DNA from 2 places in the Leifsonia sp. SIMBA_070 genome. Region 2 is predicted to be linked to the other one. Evidence: predicted binding sites of a transcription regulator. Region 2 holds the regulator's gene; the other holds the start of a gene.
The links. The regulator HrcA, encoded in region 2, represses chaperone genes, less so after heat shock. The targets are predictions, from matches to a motif close to TTNGCACTCGNNNNNNNCGAGTGCNAA.
Positions count from the first base shown of each region.

Region 1 (5,992 bases), 900 kb from region 2:
GTGCCGGTCGTCCGTCGCGCCGACCGGTTGTCGGTGCGCGAACTCGACGCGGAGCTCGACCGTCTCGCCACGGCCGCGCGCGAGGGGACGCTGCCCCCGGTCGAGCTCGCCGGTTCCACGTTCACGATCAACAACTACGGCAGTCTCGGCGTCGACGGGAGCGCCGCCATCATCAACCATCCGGAGGTGGCCATCCTCGGCCTCGGCCGTGCGATCGAGCGACCCTGGGTGGTGGACGGTGCGATCGCGCCGCGTCGCATCCTCCAGCTCTCCCTCGTCTTCGACCACCGGGTCACCGATGGCGGGGTCGCCGCGGGCTTCCTGCGCGAGGTCGCCGACGCCATCGAATCGCCGCTCGGCGTGCTCGCGGACACGCCTGGACCGCTGGCGGCGCGGGCGTAATGTGACCGGCATGAGCGACAAGAAGAACGACGACGACGACGACCTCACCGAGGAGAAGGAGGTCGCGCCCGAGGAGGACGTGGACTGGCTGCCCACCCCCGAGCCGACCGACGGCGGGGCGCCCGCGCCCTGATCGCTGACAGGCGCGCCCCGGGCCTAGGGTAGGGGGAGTGACTCCCCGCTCCCTCCCGCTCTGGCTCGCGCTGATCTTCGCCGTGGTGTGCGGAGGCCTGGTAGCGGTGCAGTCCCGCATCAACGGCGAGCTCGGCAGCCGGCTGAGCGACGGCTTCACGGCCGCCGCCATCTCGTTCGGCTCCGGCCTGATCATCCTCTCGGTCGCGCTCGCCATCGCCCCGGCCGGACGTCGCGGCCTCGCCCGCGTGCGCGAGGCGCTCCGCGACCGGCGCATCCGCTGGTGGTACGTCTGCGGCGGAGCGGCGGGTTCGTTCCTCGTGCTGTCGCAGGGCCTCTCGGCCGCCGCGCTCGGCGTCGCGCTGTTCACCGTCGCGGTGGTCGCCGGTCAGACCATCAGCGGTCTCGTGCTCGATCGGGTCGGAATCGGCCCGGGCGGCCGTCGGCCGCTGACCGCCGCGCGCCTGGTCGGCGCGCTCCTCGCACTGGCGGCCGTGACCTGGGCGGTCTCTGCGCAGTTCGGCGGCTCCGCCCCGCTGCTGCTCCTGATCCTGCCGTTCATCGCAGGCCTCGGAACCGGGTGGCAGCAGGCGGTCAACGGCCAGGTGCGTGCGGTGGCCGAGAGCGCCCTCACCGCGACCTTCATCAACTTCGCCGTCGGGACCGTGGTGCTGCTGGTGCTGATGCTCGGGCACTGGGCGCTCGCCGGCCTCCCGAAGCAGCTGCCGCCGGAGCCTTGGCTCTACATCGGCGGCGCGCTCGGGTGCGTCTTCATCGGCGTCACCGCGCTGCTCGTCCGGATCACCGGCGTGCTGCTGCTCGGCCTCGCGACGGTCGCAGGCCAGCTGGTGGCCGCGCTCCTGCTCGATCTGCTCCTGCCGACCTCCGGGACGGCTCTCGCGTTCTCGACCATCGGCGGCACGTTGCTCGCGATCGTCGCGGTCGCCGTGGCGAGCGTCCGCTGGAGCTGGCGGCGCGCGCCCGCCTGAGCGGACTCCTGATCAGTCCAGCGTCGTCAGGAACCGCTTCGGGTCGAGCGATGTGCGGTGGCCCTCCTTGCTGTCCGCGGGGATCCCGCCCACGTACAGCCAGCCGAGAAGCCGCTCGTTCTTCTCCAGGCCGTGCATCCGGTGCACCGCCTTCGAGCGGGTGTGGTGACCGGTGCGCCACATCACACCCCAGCCCGCGTCATGCAGCAGCAGGCTCAGGATGTGCGCGACGCCCGAAGCGACCGCGTCCTGCTCCCAGCCGGGCACCTTCTCGCTCTTCGTCCGCACGGAGACCACAGCGAGCAGCAGCGACGAGCGCAACGGCTTCGCCGCCAGCTTCTCGGCCTCCGACCCCGTGGCCTTCGCATCCCGCACGAACGCGTCGCCGAGACGGTTCCGCGCCTCGCCGCGCAACTCGATGATCCGCCAGGGGTGCAACGCGCTATGGTCCGCCACCCGCCCCGCCGCGGCCACCAGGGGCAGCAGCTCGTCGTGCGTCGGAGCGTCGGCCGTCACGCGCGAGTACGAGCGGCGGGCGGCGACCCGGGCGGCGAGATCGCTCACGGCCGCATCGCGCACCGCGACATCGCTCCGGCGGGAATCGCTCATCAGGCCTCCGGGGTGAAGTTCAGCGAGAGCGAGTTCATGCAATAGCGGTCACCGGTCGGAGTCCCGAATCCGTCCGGGAAGACGTGGCCCAGGTGCGAACCGCAGTTGGCGCAGCGGACCTCCGTGCGGACCATCCCGAGGCTGTCGTCCTCCAGGAGCTCGACGGCCTCCGGGCGCACAGACTCGTAGAAGCTCGGCCAGCCGCATCCCGAGTCGAACTTCGTGCCGGCCTGGAACAGCTCGGCACCGCACGCGGCACACGTGTACAGGCCTGCGCGGCTCTCGTCGAGCAGCTCGCCGGTCCACGGACGCTCGGTCCCGGCCTGGCGGAGCACCGCGTACTGCTCGGGGGTGAGCTCGCGGCGCCACTCGTCCTCGCTCTTGGTGACGTCGTAGCCATCTCTCGTCGTGTCGTGTGCCATGCCACTCCTTACTCTCTGCGTCACAACACTAAACGGCGCACCTGAACGGACTGTTCCCGACCGGTGAACCGCGACGTGCCGCACCGAAACGGGCAACACACAGGGCACGCGCCCTAGGATGACGTGCGAGCGCGGGGCGCGGCCGGCATGCCGGCCGGGCCCGGCAACCGTGACAAGGGAAGGCGGTGCGCGTGGCCCGGTCAGCAGACGGACGGCCGGCCGCCGACCGCGAGCCCTCTGACACGGAACAGCTGAGTGAGCGGGATGCCGCGATCCTCGCGTTCGAACGCCAATGGTGGCGGCACGCCGGAGCCAAGGAGCAGGCCATCCGCGAGGAGTTCGGTCTCTCGGCGGCTCGGTACTATCAGTTGCTCGGTGCGCTGATCGACCGTCCGGCGGCGCTGCGCCACGACCCCATGCTCGTCAAGAGGCTGCTGCGGCTCCGCGAGGCGAGGCTGGCCGCACGACACGCTCGGACCCTCCCGTCCGGCGACTGACCCCAAGGACCGCATCCCCCGATGGCAGAGAAGTTCCCCCGCGACCGGTTCGACGAGATCCCGGACGACCTGAAGCGCGTCGGCGCTCACCGGGCTCCGCGTCCCCGAGGACGAGGCTGGATGGCCGTGGGCTGGGCGGCGCTCGCCACCATCGTGCTCGTGGGCGCCGGCATCGTCGGGCTCTCCCTGGTGAACGGCAGCATCTCGTTCCACGGCGCAGGGGCCTCCGCCTCCCGCACCGGGACGCCGACCCCCACGGCCACCCCCACCCCCACGCCCACCATCGTGCCGACGGTGAACCCGGCACTCAGCGTCAACGTGCTCAACGGCACCACTCGCGAGGGGCTGGCGAGCACGGTAGGAGACAAGCTGACGGCCGCCGGCTGGAAGGTCGGAGCGCTGGCGAATGCCGACCGCACCGACCTCGCGGCCACCATCATCTACTACGGAGACCCGGCGAACCAGGCGGCCGCCCTCGGCGTCGCGCAGTCCCTCCCGGGGGCGACCATCCAGCAGAGCACCGCCTTCTCGGACACCGGCGCGGACATCACCGTCGTCATCGGGGCGAACTACCCCGGGTGAGCCCGCGGAGGAGCGCCCTTCTCCTCTTTGTTACGCACGTGTTTAACTTCGGCCACATTTCGATACGGATTCACGAAATCGCTGGCGCCGCCCGGTATTCCACGCATTAGGATCGGGATTCAACGTGCGGCGTCGGATCGCGCGAGCGACACAGCAATGGGAGTAATGCATGGCGAACGGGACCGTGAAGTGGTTCAACGCTGAGAAGGGCTACGGCTTCATCACCGTCGAAGGTGGGGGACAGGACGTTTTCGTTCATTACTCCGCGATCGACATGGCGGGATACAAGGTTCTCGAAGAGGGCCAGCAGGTCGTGTTCGAGGTCGGCTCCGGGCAAAAGGGCCCGCAGGCCGAGTCGGTCCGACTGGCCTGACACCGATCCAGCAGCACCACACGGAGCGCCGTCCCCCGAGGGGCGGCGCTTCGTCGTTCCCCCGCAGCGAAGTCGTCTTGCACTCCACAGCCACGAGTGCCAGAATCGCTTTAGCACTCCATCTGATCGAGTGCTAAAAATCGGAATCTTTCGCACACGTCCGGGAGGGACGAGAAACACATGGCAAAGATCATTGCTTTCAACGAGGACGCGCGTCGCGGCCTCGAGCGCGGCCTGAACACCCTGGCGGACACCGTCAAGGTGACCCTCGGCCCGCGTGGTCGCAACGTCGTCCTCGAGAAGAAGTGGGGCGCCCCGACCATCACGAACGACGGCGTCTCGATCGCGAAGGAGATCGAGCTCGACGACCCGTACGAGAAGATCGGCGCGGAGCTCGTCAAGGAGGTCGCGAAGAAGACCGACGACGTCGCGGGTGACGGAACCACCACCGCGACCGTGCTGGCTCAGGCCCTGGTCAAGGAGGGCCTGCGCAACGTCGCGGCCGGCGCCGACCCCATCACGCTGAAGCGCGGCATCGAGAAGGCCGTCGCGGCGGTCACCGAGGAGCTCGTCGCGTCCGCCAAGGAGGTCGAGACCAAGGAGGAGATCGCGGCCACCGCATCCATCTCCGCTGGCGACACCACCATCGGCGAGATCATCGCCGAGGCGATCGACAAGGTCGGCAAGGAGGGCGTCGTCACCGTCGAGGAGTCGAACACCTTCGGCACCGAGCTCGAGCTGACCGAGGGCATGCGCTTCGACAAGGGCTTCCTGTCGCAGTACTTCGTGACGGACCAGGACCGCCAGGAGGCGGTGTTCGAAGACCCGTACATCCTCATCGCCAACCAGAAGATCAGCAACATCAAAGACCTTCTGCCGATCGTCGACAAGGTGATCCAGGCCGGCAAGCCGCTCCTCATCATCGCTGAGGACGTCGACGGCGAGGCCCTGGCGACCCTGATCGTCAACAAGATCCGTGGCATCTTCAAGTCCGTCGCCGTCAAGGCTCCGGGCTTCGGCGACCGCCGCAAGGCCATGCTGCAGGACATCGCGATCCTCACCGGCGGCCAGGTCATCTCCGAGGAGGTCGGTCTCAAGCTCGAGAACGTCACCCTCGACCTGCTCGGTCAGGCCCGCAAGGTCGTCATCACGAAGGACGAGACCACGATCGTCGAGGGCACCGGTGACTCCGAGGCCATCGCCGGCCGCGTGCAGCAGATCCGCAACGAGATCGAGTCGACCGACTCGGACTACGACCGCGAGAAGCTGCAGGAGCGCCTCGCCAAGCTCGCGGGTGGCGTCGCCGTCATCAAGGCGGGCGCGGCCACCGAGGTCGAGCTCAAGGAGCGCAAGCACCGCATCGAGGACGCCGTCCGCAACGCGAAGGCCGCCGTCGAGGAGGGCATCGTCGCCGGTGGTGGCGTGGCCCTCATCCAGGCCGGCAAGACCGCGTTCGAGAAGCTGGAGCTGACCGGTGACGAGGCTACGGGCGCGAACATCGTCAAGGTCGCCATCGAGGCTCCGCTGAAGCAGATCGCGATCAACGCGGGCCTCGAGGCCGGCGTCGTCGTCGAGAAGGTCCGCAACCTGCCCGTCGGACACGGCCTCAACGCCGCGACCGGCGAGTACGTCGACATGCTGGCCGCCGGCATCAACGACCCGGTGAAGGTCACCCGCTCGGCGCTGCAGAACGCCGCGTCGATCGCCGGACTGTTCCTCACCACCGAGGCCGTCGTGGCCGACAAGCCCGAGAAGAACCCGGCGCCCGTGGGCGACCCGGGTGCGGGCATGGACTTCTGAGTCCAGCCATTCCCTGAAGAAGGCGCCTCCCGCTCGCGTAGCGGGGGGCGCCTTCTTCTTTATGGATTCTCAGAACTTCAGTGGTGCGCGCCGCGTGTGGGAGCGCCACCATGGAGGGGTGTTGCGCCGGGGGATGGGGAGGGGCAAACGATGACCGACACCAGTGATGGCGATGGGTTGGCGCCC
Region 1 is NZ_JAWRYK010000001.1:2,422,563-2,428,554, reverse strand. Features, by position in the region: gene SB754_RS11410 (dihydrolipoamide acetyltransferase family protein) at 1-402, shown strand, start outside; gene SB754_RS11405 (hypothetical protein) at 413-535, shown strand; gene SB754_RS11400 (DMT family transporter) at 573-1,523, shown strand; gene SB754_RS11395 (nitroreductase family protein) at 1,536-2,132, opposite strand; gene msrB (peptide-methionine (R)-S-oxide reductase MsrB) at 2,132-2,554, opposite strand; gene SB754_RS11385 (DUF3263 domain-containing protein) at 2,746-3,051, shown strand; gene SB754_RS11380 (LytR C-terminal domain-containing protein) at 3,073-3,633, shown strand; gene SB754_RS11375 (cold-shock protein) at 3,803-4,006, shown strand; gene groL (chaperonin GroEL) at 4,187-5,806, shown strand; gene SB754_RS11365 (hypothetical protein) at 5,957-5,992, shown strand, end outside.
Region 1: the regulator HrcA is predicted to act here: its motif matches at 4,117-4,143, upstream of groL (chaperonin GroEL).

Region 2 (5,992 bases):
CCTGATCTACGGGACGCCGGGAGAGTCGCTCGACGACTGGTCGCAGAGCCTCGACGCCGCGCTCGCGTGCGAGCCCGACCACCTGTCGGCGTACGCGCTGATCGTGGAGGCCGGGACCAAGCTGGCGCGCCAGATCCGCTCCGGCCAGGTGGCAGAGCCCGACGACGACCTCGAAGCGGACATGTACGAGCTGGCCGACCAGCGGCTGGCCGACGCCGGCTACGACTGGTACGAGGTCAGCAACTGGGCGACGGACGAGGTCCACCGCTCCCGTCACAACCTCGCCTACTGGCTCGGCCACGACTGGTGGGGCGTCGGTCCCGGCGCCCACAGCCACGTCGGCGGAGTCCGGTGGTGGAACGTGAAGCATCCCGCCGCCTACGCGCAGCGCGTGCTCGCCGGGGAGTCGCCGGCCGCCGGTCGCGAGACCCTGGACGCCGAGACGCGGCATGTCGAGCGGGTGCTGCTGCTGAGCCGGATCCGGGAGGGTGTGCGCACGACGGAGCTCGGCGACGCCGGCCGCCGGGAGGTGCCCGCCCTGATCGCGGACGGCCTCATCGACGGACGAGCCGCCCTCCGCGGGTCGATCGTGCTGACCCTGCGGGGGCGGCTCCTCGCCGACGCGGTGGTGCGGCGGCTGCTGGCGGACGACGCAGCAGACGCCGCCGATGCCGCCGAGGATGCTGCGGAGCGAACCGCTAGCTGACGAAGCGGATGGCGATCGGGTACGTGTAGAACTCGCCCTGGTTCGCCTTCACGGCCGCGATGATGCTGAACACGATGTTGAGCACCCACGCCGCGATGATGATGAAGATGCCGACGACGACGATCGACAGGATGCCGCCGACGACGTAGGCGATGAAGATGGTGATCTGGAAGTTCAGCGCCGTCGCCGTGTGCGAACGGACGAACGGGCCCCGGTCCTTCAGGACCAGGTAGCCGACGAGGGCGGGGATCCAGGAGAAGAGGATCCCGCCCACCTGCACGAGGGTCGCCCAGAGCTTCTCGTCGGCCGGGCTCAGCTGGGGCGCGCCGCCGTACGGCTGCTGGGGCGGGGGCGGCGGGGGTGTCGCGGACATGGTGCGGTTCTCCTCTGTCGGGCAGGGGTGGACGTGGTCGTCCCAGCCTAGGGCGCGCCGCCGTAGGCTGGAAAGACCCTGAACGCTCTCTGCCTACTTGATGAAGCGGAAGTTGATCGGGTAGCGGTAGGTGCCTCCGCTGTTGACCCGGACGAAGCCGAGGATCGAGAACACCAGGTTCAGGATGTACAGCGCCCACGGGATCAGCAGGCCGAACAGCAGGTAGCCGATGCCGTAGGTGAAGCTGCCGATGATGATCCCGATGATCTGCGACGCCACCCAGGCGATGATCCAGGTGATCTGCCAGTTGAGGGCTTCCTTGGCCTCCTGGTCGGTGAGCCGGCCCCTGTCCTTGAAGACGAGCCAGATGATGAGGGAGGGGAGGAACCACAGGATTCCGCCCAGGTGCGCGAACGACGCCCACTGCTTGTCCTGGGCGGGGTCGAGGGGAGCCGCGGCCGCTCCGGCGGGCTGTGGCGCTCCGGCGGGCTGTGCGTAGGGCTGCTGCGGCGGGACCCCTGCGTAGGGCTGCTGCGGCGGGACGTTGCCGTAGGGCTGCTGCGGCGGGACCCCGCCGTACGGCTGCTGCGGCGGGACGCCGGCGTTCGGGTCGGCGGGCTGATTCGGGTCTGTCATCGGCGGAACCCTTTCGTGTTCGGTTACGAGCGTGTCGAACCGGTGCCCATACGGTACTGCGGCCGTGTCTCAGCCAGCAATCATCCGCTGCGGGTTTCTGCGCGGTAGGATTGGCACTCAGGATCCGTGAGTGCTAATCGGTCGACGGGAGGCGGGTATGGTCTCGGAACGCAGCCTCGAAGTATTGCGCGTCATCGTCCAGGACTACGTCGCGTCGCGCGAGCCGGTGGGCTCCAAGAGCATCGTCGAGCGGCACTCCTTCGGCGTGTCCGCCGCGACCATCCGCAACGACATGGCTCTCCTCGAAGAGGAGGAGCTGATCGCGGCGCCGCACACCTCCTCCGGCCGGGTGCCGACCGACAAGGGCTACCGGCTCTTCGTCGACCACCTCGCCGAGATGCGTCCGCTCACGCCGGCGCAGCGCACCGCCATCGAGACCTTCCTCGGCCAGTCCGTCGACCTCGACGACGTCCTCTCGCGCACGGTGCGCTTGCTGTCCCAGCTCACCAACCAGGTCGCCCTCGTGCAGTACCCGTCGGTGGCGCGCTCGCGCATCCGCCACATCGAGCTCGTCGCCCTGTCGCCGCGCCGCCTGCTCAGCGTGCTCATCACCGACTCCGGAGCGGTGGAGCAGCGGGTGATCGAGCTGGCGTCCGAGCTGAGCGACGAAGATGTGGCCGAGATCCGCGGCGCGATCAACGGCGCCGCCGCCGGGCTGACGCTCGCCGAGGCCACGGCCCGGCTGCGCGACCTGCCGGCCGCGCTGACGGAGCGGACGCGCGCCCTGGTCGAGCCGGTCGCGAGCGCGCTGCTCGACCAGATCGCGGCCAACCGGCAGGAGAAGCTGGTGATGGCCGGCGCCGCCAACCTGGTGCGCACCGAGCTCGACTTCCCCGGCACCATCACCCCGGTGCTCGAGGCCATCGAGGAGCAGGTCGTCCTGCTCCGGCTGTTCGACGAGATGGCCACCGACCAGCACGGCGTCGCGGTCAGCATCGGCCGCGAGAACGCCGGGATCGGCCTGACGGAAGCATCCATCCTCTCCAGCGGTTACAGTGCGGCGGGGTCGGATGTCGCCCGGCTCGGCCTGCTCGGGCCGCTCCGCATGGACTACTCGGGCAACATGGCGGCGGTCCGCGCCGTCGCCCGCTACCTCTCCCGGCTGCTCGGCGACCAGTAGGCCGCCGCAGCCCTTCCCACAGCACTCGATCGAAAGAAGAAGGAACAGCCCACGTGGCCGACCACTACGAAATCCTGGGCGTCGAGCGCGACGCCAGCCCCGACGAGATCAAGAAGGCGTACCGCCGGCTGGCTCGCGAACTCCACCCGGACGTGAATCCGAGCTCCGAGGCGCAGGAGCGCTTCAAGCTCGTCACGCACGCCTACGACGTGCTCAGCGACCCGCAACAGCGGCAGCAGTACGACCTGGGCGGCTCAGGAGGCTTCGGCGGCGGCGCGGGCAGTGCCGACTTCGCCGGGTTCAGCGACATCTTCGAGACGTTCTTCGGAGGAGGCGGGGGAGCGACACGCGGTCCCCGCTCGCGTCGCGAGCGCGGACAGGACGCCCTGCTGCGCGTGGAGGTCGACCTCGACGAGGTCGTCTTCGGCACGCACCGCGACCTCGAGGTCGACACTGCGGTGGTCTGCGAGACCTGCAACGGCTCGTGCTGCCAGCCGGGCACCCAGCCCGTCACCTGCGACATCTGCCACGGCACCGGGAGCATCCAGCGCTCCGTGCGTTCGCTGCTCGGCAACGTGATGACGTCGAGCCCGTGCGGAACCTGCCGCGGCTACGGAACGGTCATCGCGACTCCGTGCGTCACCTGCCAGGGCCAGGGCCGCGTGCGCGCCCGCCGCACCGTTCCTGTCGACATCCCGGCCGGCGTCGACACCGGGTTGCGCCTGCAGATGCCGGGCAGCGGCGAGGCCGGCCCCGCGGGCGGCCCGAACGGCGACCTCTACCTCGAGATCAAGGTGAAGCACCACGAGGTGTTCAGCCGCGACGGCGACGACCTGCTGTGCACGCTCGAGCTTTCGATGACGGACGCGATCCTCGGCACCACGGCCACCGTGAAGGCGCTCGACGGCGACATCCGGCTCGAGCTCAAGCCCGGCACGCAGTCCGCCGACATCGTCACGGTCAAGGACCGCGGCATCACGCACCTGCGCGGCACCGGCCGCGGCGACCTCCGGGTCGGCATCCAGGTGGTCACGCCCACGAAGCTGGACCACAAAGAGAAAGAGCTGATCAAGAAGTTCGCGGCGACCCATAAGGCGGCGGAGCCCTCGCTGGCGCACTTCCAGCAGGGGCTGTTCGCGAAGCTCCGCGACCGGTTCCTCAACCTGTAGGCACCGGATGGCCTCCCTCTACCTGCGCGAGGACCTCGACGAGGTCGAGATCGGCGCGCGGCTGTCGCTGACCGGTGCGGAGGCGAAGCACGCAGCCACCGTCAACCGCACCCGGCCCGGCGAGTCCGTGCTGATCGGAAACGGGCGCGGGCTGGTGGCCTCCGGGGAGGTGCTGGTCGCGACGAGCGCGGAGCTCACGATCGACGTGGAGTCGGTGTCGCGCGTGGAGCGTCCTTCGCCTGCCGTGACGTTGGTGCAGGCGTTGGCGAAGGGCGACCGCGACGAGCTCGCGATCCAGGCCGCCACGGAGCTCGGCGTGGATGCGGTGCTGCCGTGGGCGGCCTCCCGCTCGGTGTCGCGCTGGGAAGGCGCGAAGGTGGCCAAGGGGCGCGAACGCTGGACGACGATCGTGCGGGAGGCCGCGAAGCAGTCGATCCGCGCCTGGACGCCGGAGGTGGGGGAGCTCGCCACGACGAAGCAGGTCGCCGCCCTGGCCGCCACCTCCCGTCTCCTCGTGCTGGAGCCCGACGCCGACGTGCCGCTCACCGCTCTCGAGCCGGACGACCGCGACCTCGTCCTGGTCGTCGGCCCCGAGGGCGGCATCGCCCCCCAGGAGCTCGCGCTCTTCCGCGACGCCGGCGCCGACCTCGTCCGCCTCGGCCCCACGGTGCTCCGCACATCCACCGCCGGCCCCGCCGCCCTCGCCCTCCTGAACGCCACCCTCCACCGCTGGTGACCCCGCCGCCGCCGCCCCCGCCGCGCCGCCCCCCGCCATCGAGTCCTCACTTTTTGCACACGGAGAGCGCGTTCACCGTGCATTAAGTGAGGACTCGATGGCTGGGTCGGAGGGGGCGAATAGGATGGAGACATGGCAGAGACGGAGCGTTCGATCTTCTCGCGGATCATCGCGGGCGAGATCCCGGCGGACGTGGTGTACGACTCGGAGCGACTGATCGCGTTCCGCGACATCGCGCCGCAGGCACCGGTGCACCTGCTCATCGTGCCCAAGACGGAGCAGTACCGCGACGTGGTCGAGCTCGCCGCGGGCGACCCGGGTCTGCTCGCCGAACTCGTCGCCACCGCCAAGAAGCTGGCCGACGAGCATTCCGACGGCGACTTCCGCCTGATCTTCAACACCGGCGAGGGCGCGGGCCAGACCGTGTTCCACGTCCACGCACACATTCTGAGCGCCAATGACAGAGGAAGCACCCTCGAGGAAGGACGTCTTGCCCAGCTCTGAAGACACTCCGGGACAGCCGGCACAGTCGGGACAGCCGGCACAGTCGGAAGCCGAGGCGCACCTCAGCGTCGACGGCGTCCAGATGGTTCGCCTCCTCGGACCGCAGGACCGCCTGCTCACCACGCTCGAACGGCAGTACCCGCTGGTCAGCGTCCACGTCCGCGGCAACGAGATCACCCTCGCCGGCGACCCGGCCCAGGTGTCCGCGGCGCAGCGACTCGTCGAGGAACTGCTCCAGATGGTCCGCAACGGCCAGGAGCTGTCTCCGGCCGAGGTGACCAGCTCGGCCCGGATGCTCGGCACCGACCTCAACCTCAGTCCGTCCGACGTGCTCGGCCAGGCGATCCTGACCGCGCGCGGCAAGAGCATCCGCCCGAAGACGCTCGGTCAGAGCCAGTACGTCGACGCGATCGACCACAACACGATCGTCTTCGGCATCGGCCCGGCCGGCACCGGAAAGACCTACCTCGCGATGGCGAAGGCCGTGCAGGCCCTCCAGCGCAAGGAGGTCACCCGCATCATCCTGACCCGCCCGGCGGTGGAGGCCGGGGAGCGGCTGGGGTACCTGCCCGGCACGCTGACCGACAAGATCGACCCGTATCTCCGCCCGCTGTACGACGCACTGAACGAGATGCTCGATCCGGACCTCGTCCCGAAGCTGCTCGCCGCCGGGACCATCGAGGTGGCG
Region 2 is NZ_JAWRYK010000001.1:1,524,983-1,530,974, forward strand. Features, by position in the region: gene hemW (radical SAM family heme chaperone HemW) at 1-706, shown strand, start outside; gene SB754_RS07120 (DUF4870 domain-containing protein) at 699-1,079, opposite strand; gene SB754_RS07125 (DUF4870 domain-containing protein) at 1,173-1,715, opposite strand; gene hrcA (heat-inducible transcriptional repressor HrcA) at 1,873-2,895, shown strand; gene dnaJ (molecular chaperone DnaJ) at 2,949-4,064, shown strand; gene SB754_RS07140 (16S rRNA (uracil(1498)-N(3))-methyltransferase) at 4,072-4,800, shown strand; gene SB754_RS07145 (histidine triad nucleotide-binding protein) at 4,933-5,304, shown strand; gene SB754_RS07150 (PhoH family protein) at 5,291-5,992, shown strand, end outside.